3 regions of the Colwellia sp. SU-HH01172 genome follow, and region 1 is predicted to be linked to each of the others. Evidence: predicted binding sites of a transcription regulator. Region 1 holds the regulator's gene; each other region holds the start of a gene.

Region 1 (2,280 bases):
TAGTGCCACTTCCATTGAGAGCCGGTAATTTGCACTGTCAGATCCGCATCATCATTATTTTCCATATCAATGAGCGTATAAGTGGCAGGCACTGCCATAGCGATTAGAATTACGACTGGAATTGCCGTCCAAAGAATTTCAACTTTTGTGCTTTCATGAAATGTTGCTGGTTTAACACCTTTTGATTTACGGTGAAATACCATAGACCAAAACATTGCACCAAAGACCACAACACCAATAGCAGTACAGATATAGAGCACTAGCATATGTAAGTCATATACATCTCTACTAACCTCCGTAACACCTTTGGTCAAGTTCAGCGGCATATCTGCCATAACTGAACTAGACAACAAGCCCCCTAGCAACAGCAAACCTAGGTTACGTCTTTTCACTCGACATCTCCTTCACCCTTTAAGGCAAAACAACTAATTAATCATATTTTTATCGTGATAAACCAGTGATTTTGCTCATACATTTATTATTATTTAAGTGGCGTAATATTGAACAGTCGTCAAATACGCCCTATTGTTATATTTGTACGTTTTCTAGACTAGAATTACTTAAAACTTGATCTGGGTCAATTTAAAATTTAAAAAGCATAAAAAATAAAAGTTAATAAATACAATAGAGTAATAACCCTAAACCGGGCTTTTTGTGCATTTTTAAAGGCTTTAGAGATATGTTTAATTTTTATTCAGCATGTGATCATCATACCGAAAATTTAATAAAAGCTTCACATCAGAATCGTATAAAAAACAATCTATTTGAGCGTTTCAGGAGTAAGAATGATAATTATTCTTAAAAAACAAACCTTAAAGAAAGGAAACAAACTTAAAGAAGGGAAAGCGCAGGTTTAAAACATAAGCACCTTTAGAAACCTGCACAATAATAAAACAAAAGTTAACCTTGATAGTAGGAGATAAAATAGAATTTACATCCAATCAGCTGCACGAATAACGCCAACAGCGATCCCTTCAACATTAAAATGTTGACTAGTTAAATCAACTTCGATCGGTTCAAAATCTTCATTTTCTGCATGTAAATAAACCACGTTACCTTCACGTTTAAAGCGCTTAACCGTAACATCATCTTCAACTCGAGCAACAATTACTTGGCCATTTTTCACGTCAGTTGTTTGATGAACCGCTAATAAGTCACCATCCAAGATACCAATATCTTTCATACTTTCGCCGTTAACACGTAGCAGATAATCAGCGACAGGATGAAATAAACTACCGTCAATTTTATAATGATCTTCAACATGCTCTTGAGCAAGTATTGGTTCACCAGCAGCGACGCGACCAATTAAGGGGAGACCATCTTCCTCAACAAACTCTTCCGCTAAACGAATACCGCGGGAGGTGCCTGGTAACATTTCAATATAACCTTTTTTTGCTAACGCTTTTAAATGTTCTTCGGCGGCATTGGCTGATTTAAAACCAAAAAAATCAGCAATTTCTGCTCGTGTTGGTGGCATACCTGTATCAGAAATTTTTTCTCGGATCAGATCAAATATCTGCTGTTGTCTGGGTGTTAAAGGGCGCATATTTTTTCCTTAAGCAACTTATGGTAGCCTGTACTTTTAAACAGTATCACTGTCATTGTATACAGGCTGTAAATAAACGCAAGAATTAATGATGAACAAATAAACAATATAACAAGAAAGGCTTTGATAATAGAATAGGCAATAAATGTAGTGATCGCTAGGTTGAAACGACCCCATATTAGTAGCTACTCTAATAACTTACATTTTACTTAATAGGGTATACATAATTAATCCAACCCATCATTCGCAGTAGAATCCGTCTCATTAAAGAAACATGTAGCGGGTCGCTATCATGATTTATCACCACAGCTTTACCTTGAATACCAAAAGGTAAGCCATAATCCGACAAGTCTTCTTCTAGCTCAATAAGACCAATAGCAAAACCATGCGCAGCAAGTCTATTAGCAGAAATTAGCTGGCCATTAACTTGAAATTCACCTTCTGACATTGCAGGCAATAGCTGAACCAGTTTGCCTTTAAAGACGTGGCCAGGAACGCTGTCTAAAATCACTTCTGCGTCTAGCCCTGCTTTCATTTTTAATAATGAATTTTGCCAAAACAAGCCAGCAAAAACACGTTTTTCATTCGGTATGAAAGTCATTACTGGTCGAAGTGGTAAAGAGGCTGCTCGTACACCTGGTCGTAACGCGACTTGCGTTGCCATGCCGTTTGTTGGTGCGTAAACACGTGTGCTTGCCAAGTCAAACAAGGCTTTGTCTAATTGTGCTTGCAGT
Region 2 (2,280 bases), on a different contig from region 1:
CCAAGTTCAAAAAGTGCGCAGAGCGTACCACTATTTCCGTTAAGTCTTTGGTACTATAAAACTCTAATCGCTGTACAATACCAAAACGATCACGCAATGGTGATGTTAATGCGCCAGCGCGTGTAGTCGCACCAATTAAGGTAAAAGGCGGTAAATCAAGTTTGATGGAACGAGCTGCAGGTCCTTCTCCAATCATAATATCAAGTTGATAATCTTCCATTGCCGGATAGAGTATTTCTTCAACAACAGGACTTAAGCGGTGAATTTCATCAATAAACAAGACATCATTTTCTTCAAGATTTGTCAGTAATGCCGCTAAATCACCAGCTTTTTCTAGCACGGGTCCAGAAGTAGTTCGAATACTAACACCCATTTCATTGGCAACAATATTAGCTAATGTGGTTTTACCTAAACCCGGTGGACCAAAAATAAGTAAGTGATCAAGTGGCTCTTCACGTTTCAATGCCGCGGCAATGAAAATTTCCATTTGTGACTTTACATGCTCCTGACCAGTATAATCAGACAACATTTTTGGTCTGATAGCTCTATCAACCGTTTCGTCTTCGCGGCTTGCTACAGGCTCAATTAATCGATCAGCTTCTATCATGGTTTACTCTTTGGACAATCATACTTTGGAAAGTTACGCTTTATATTTAAATATTGCTCACAGTTCATTCTAAAAATAATGCATAAGTAAATACTTATAACATCGCCTTTAGGGCATCTCGAATTAAATCTTCGCTACTTTTTTCAGCACTAAATATTGCTTTAACAGCTTTATCAGCTTGCTGTTGACTATACCCTAAAGACACTAACGCGTTAATAGCATCACCTTTAGAATCATTAACAAAAGCATTTTCTTGTTTAACATCCATTGGCATCATATGAGATAAAGCATCGCTGCTATCAGTTTGCCAATCTTTTAATCTATCACGCATTTCAACCAATAAACGCTCGGCCGTTTTTTTACCAACACCTGGAATTTTCACTATGGTTGTTAGGTCGTCATGAATAACACAACTGACAAATTGCTCTGCCGACATTCCTGACAGTATCGCTAATGCTAACTTGGGCCCTACGCCGTTAACCTTGATTAACAGTCGAAATAACTTACGCTCAACCTTATTGGCAAAACCATACAGTAACTGTGCGTCTTCTCGCACGACAAAGTGAGTATATAGTGTAGCTTCCTGATTTAGCTCAGGTAGCGCATAAATACTAGTCATTGGCATGGTCACTTCGTAGCCAATACCATGACATTCAATTAAAATTTCAGGAGCTGTTTTTTCAATTAAAATACCGCGTAAACGTCCTATCACTGCAGAAACCTTTGACTTAGAGAGATAATGTCGCCACCATACCACTAGATATTTATACAGTAAAGTTTATCGAAGATATTTTTATAACAATATCTGCAACCCGCCTAGATATAAATACTGCTAACGTAAACGTCCACGCACGGTTTTACTGGCTTGACCTGACATTTTAGTAATGGAATCGTGACTGTGGGCATGGCACAAAGCGACGGCTAATGCATCTGCGGCATCGGCCTGCGGTGTCCCTGGCAGCTTTAGAATAGTTTTCACCATATGTTGCACTTGCGCTTTATCGGCGGCGCCTGTGCCAACAACTGACTGCTTTATTTGTCTCGCGGAATATTCAGCTATACTAAGGCCGGTATTGGTTGCCGCAACAATAGCTGCACCTCGTGCTTGCCCCAACTTTAATGCTCCGCCAGGGTTTACGCCCATAAACACTTGTTCAATGGCAAACATATCCGGTTGAAATTGCAAAATAAGTTCACTAACGCCAGCAAATATGGTTTGTAGTCGAAGCGCTAAATCATCACCAGCAGCAATGGCTTTAATACAGCCGCTGCCTAAATAGGTAAAATTTCGACCATTTTGTTTAATAACACCGTAGCCCGTTAGCCGAGATCCGGGATCTATCCCTAAAATTATGCTCACAAATAGTTTGCCTTTTAAATGCCTGAAATAATTCTAATGAAAAAAAACGCACCGATAAAGCTAATAGAGCATTTATAGGTGCGTTTTTATTTCTCTGCTATCAGCTAGTTGCTGATATGCATGTTTTTCAAAAGATTATTCTGCTTGTTCGTCTGCTGCTGGCTCTTCTTGCAAGCGGGTAATACCTAGCTCAGTTAGCTGCGCTGGATTTGCTTGGCCTGGCGCATTGGTTAATGGACATGCCGCAGTCGTTGTTTTCGGGAATGCCATCACATCGCGAATTGAACTTGCCCCGGTCATCAGCATCACTAAA
Region 3 (2,280 bases), on a different contig from region 1:
CTTCTCGACATTCGCTAGACTGCACATCAACCGTGGTTTGTTGAAAGTCAGCAAACTTAATTTTCACGGTTTGCTTGGCAATACTGCGATCAGAATGTTTTTCTAAGCGCAGTAGCAGTTTGCTAAATAAGTTATTGAGTATTTGGCGACATTGCGCAATTGAGTCAATATCCTCTGCAAGCGTGGTCTCAATGGCTAATGATTTTCGCACTCTTTCTGTTTCAAGCGCCCTTTGGTCTATGCCAAAACTTCGCATATATAATGAATTAGCAAACTTACCAACAATAGTATGTAGCTTTGCCACTGAACTCGCCCTAACATCTGCACAAGTTTCAAACCCCGCCGCTAACAGCTTTTCACCGGTTTTAGGGCCAATTCCTGGAATTTTTCTCAGTGGCAATTCAGCAACAAAATTATCGACTTGATCAGGGGGAATAACACATTGCCCGTTAGGTTTGTTTTCATCGCTGGCAATTTTTGCTAAAAACTTGTTTGGTGCAACCCCTGCAGAAGCCGTGATACCTAATTCCTGAAATATCTCAGCACGAATTTTTTCAGCAATTAACGTCGCACTGCCAGCACAATGTTCAGAGTCTGTCACATCAAGAAAAGCTTCATCTAAAGATAGTGGCTCAATAATATCGGTATAACGCAGAAATATAGCTCTAATTTGTTGAGAGACTTGCTGGTAAACCGACATGCGGCCATCGATAATAATTAAGTCAGGACACAAGGCTTTGGCTCGACTATTAGGCATAGCAGAGCGAACACCAAACTCGCGTGCTTTATAGTTGCAAGTACACAATACACCGCGGGCACTATTGCCGCCAACAGCTATTGGAATATCACGTAACGCTGGGTTGTCACGCATTTCAACGGCAGCATAAAAACAATCCATATCAACATGAATAATTTTTCTCACCTTATTAGCTGCCAGTGCCACTATTTTATACCTTCAAAACAAAAGCTGTATATAAAAACAGTATATCATTTTTTTTGTTAGGCACAAGTTCGCAGCCAAATAGCAACGCTATTATGATATTCAGTGTAATTTATTTTACTGAGCTAATTAAATTTTGATCCAAAGTAATCGGTTTTATTGGAGAAAAGTTAAAGAGATATTGATATGAAAATTGGATGCCAACCTTTATGTAAGACATCCAACTGACAGTAACCGTAGATATATTACACCTCTTAAAGAAATACCTTGATATTAAGGGAGATGATAGTGATGTCATTAAGGCTTTAAAGCAGCTGTCTTTTCGTCAACAAAAACAGCTTTTGGATAAACTCCATAAAGAGTTATCTCAACAAACTTTAATGCATTTTTCTAATGCAAAGCAGAATGAAGAACAGCACATTAACGATTTTACTGGCTTATCACTAAGTCAATTAAAACAAATTCTCTCTACTGATGATAAAACCATCAACACACAAGCTGAAATAGCTACCAGCGGCCAGATTCCTCAAGGCATGACCTCAGAGAGTGTTCGCTTCCCTGCTCTGCTCTCAGAAGTACATTTAACCGTTGTCAGACCGCAACATCAGTTAGTATCAAAAAACAAATCCAGTGTAGCTTTCAAATTAGCGATCTTACTAACGAGCCAATAAGCCATTTTGCGCAGTCTTTTAAAGTGATAAAAGATTATATCGTGCAAGGTTTTATTCATATTCTACCGCGCGGTCTTGACCATATCCTCTTTGTGGTCGCATTATTTTTATTTGCCAAAACCTTTTCAAACCTACTTTGGCAAGTTTCCGCGTTTACACTAGCTCACACTATTACCTTAGCATTAGGTATTTATGGCCTAGTGCAACTGCCAAGTTCAATTGTTGAACCACTAATAGCCCTGTCTATTTTGTACATCGCCTTAGAAAATTGCTATCGTGCTAAATCTAACACTAAAAGTCATATGCGCATGCCGGTGATATTTGCCTTTGGTTTATTGCATGGATTAGGTTTTGCCTCAGTATTAAGTGATGTTGGCCTGCCAAAAAGCCAATATGTTTTAAGCTTAATATCATTTAACCTTGGTGTTGAGTTAGGACAACTCAGCGTAATTTTGATTGCTTTTATCTGTTTAGCGCCGGTAATGAAAAAGCCTTGGTATCATGCAAGGTTGGTAAAAGCACTCAATATAGCAATTGCCATTATGGCAGCGTATTGGTTAATTGAGCGAGTGTTATAATCCAAACTATATCGATATTTTAATACTGTGGAACCACAGATGGCTAAGAGTGGCCTGAATATGCTCGCTCTTTCACATCCATGTGACCGCG

Evidence for each region. Region 1 encodes LexA, which represses DNA repair genes until DNA is damaged. Its sites were predicted from a motif close to TACTGTATNNNNATACAGTA; they were not measured.
Region 2: the regulator LexA is predicted to act here: its motif matches at 1,362-1,381, upstream of ruvA (Holliday junction branch migration protein RuvA).
Region 3: the regulator LexA is predicted to act here: its motif matches at 966-985, upstream of dinB (DNA polymerase IV).

Annotation. Positions count from the first base shown of each region.
Region 1 is NZ_BAAJMB010000006.1:277,784-280,063, forward strand. It holds gene coxB (cytochrome c oxidase subunit II) at 1-335, opposite strand, end outside; gene lexA (transcriptional repressor LexA) at 932-1,546, opposite strand; gene AC27JP_RS16435 (HlyD family secretion protein) at 1,752-2,280, opposite strand, start outside.
Region 2 is NZ_BAAJMB010000005.1:342,852-345,131, reverse strand. It holds gene ruvB (Holliday junction branch migration DNA helicase RuvB) at 1-607, opposite strand, end outside; gene ruvA (Holliday junction branch migration protein RuvA) at 702-1,319, opposite strand; gene ruvC (crossover junction endodeoxyribonuclease RuvC) at 1,440-1,967, opposite strand; gene aspS (aspartate--tRNA ligase) at 2,103-2,280, opposite strand, start outside.
Region 3 is NZ_BAAJMB010000005.1:98,389-100,668, reverse strand. It holds gene dinB (DNA polymerase IV) at 1-922, opposite strand, end outside; gene AC27JP_RS14050 (hypothetical protein) at 1,282-1,611, shown strand; gene AC27JP_RS14045 (HupE/UreJ family protein) at 1,635-2,189, shown strand.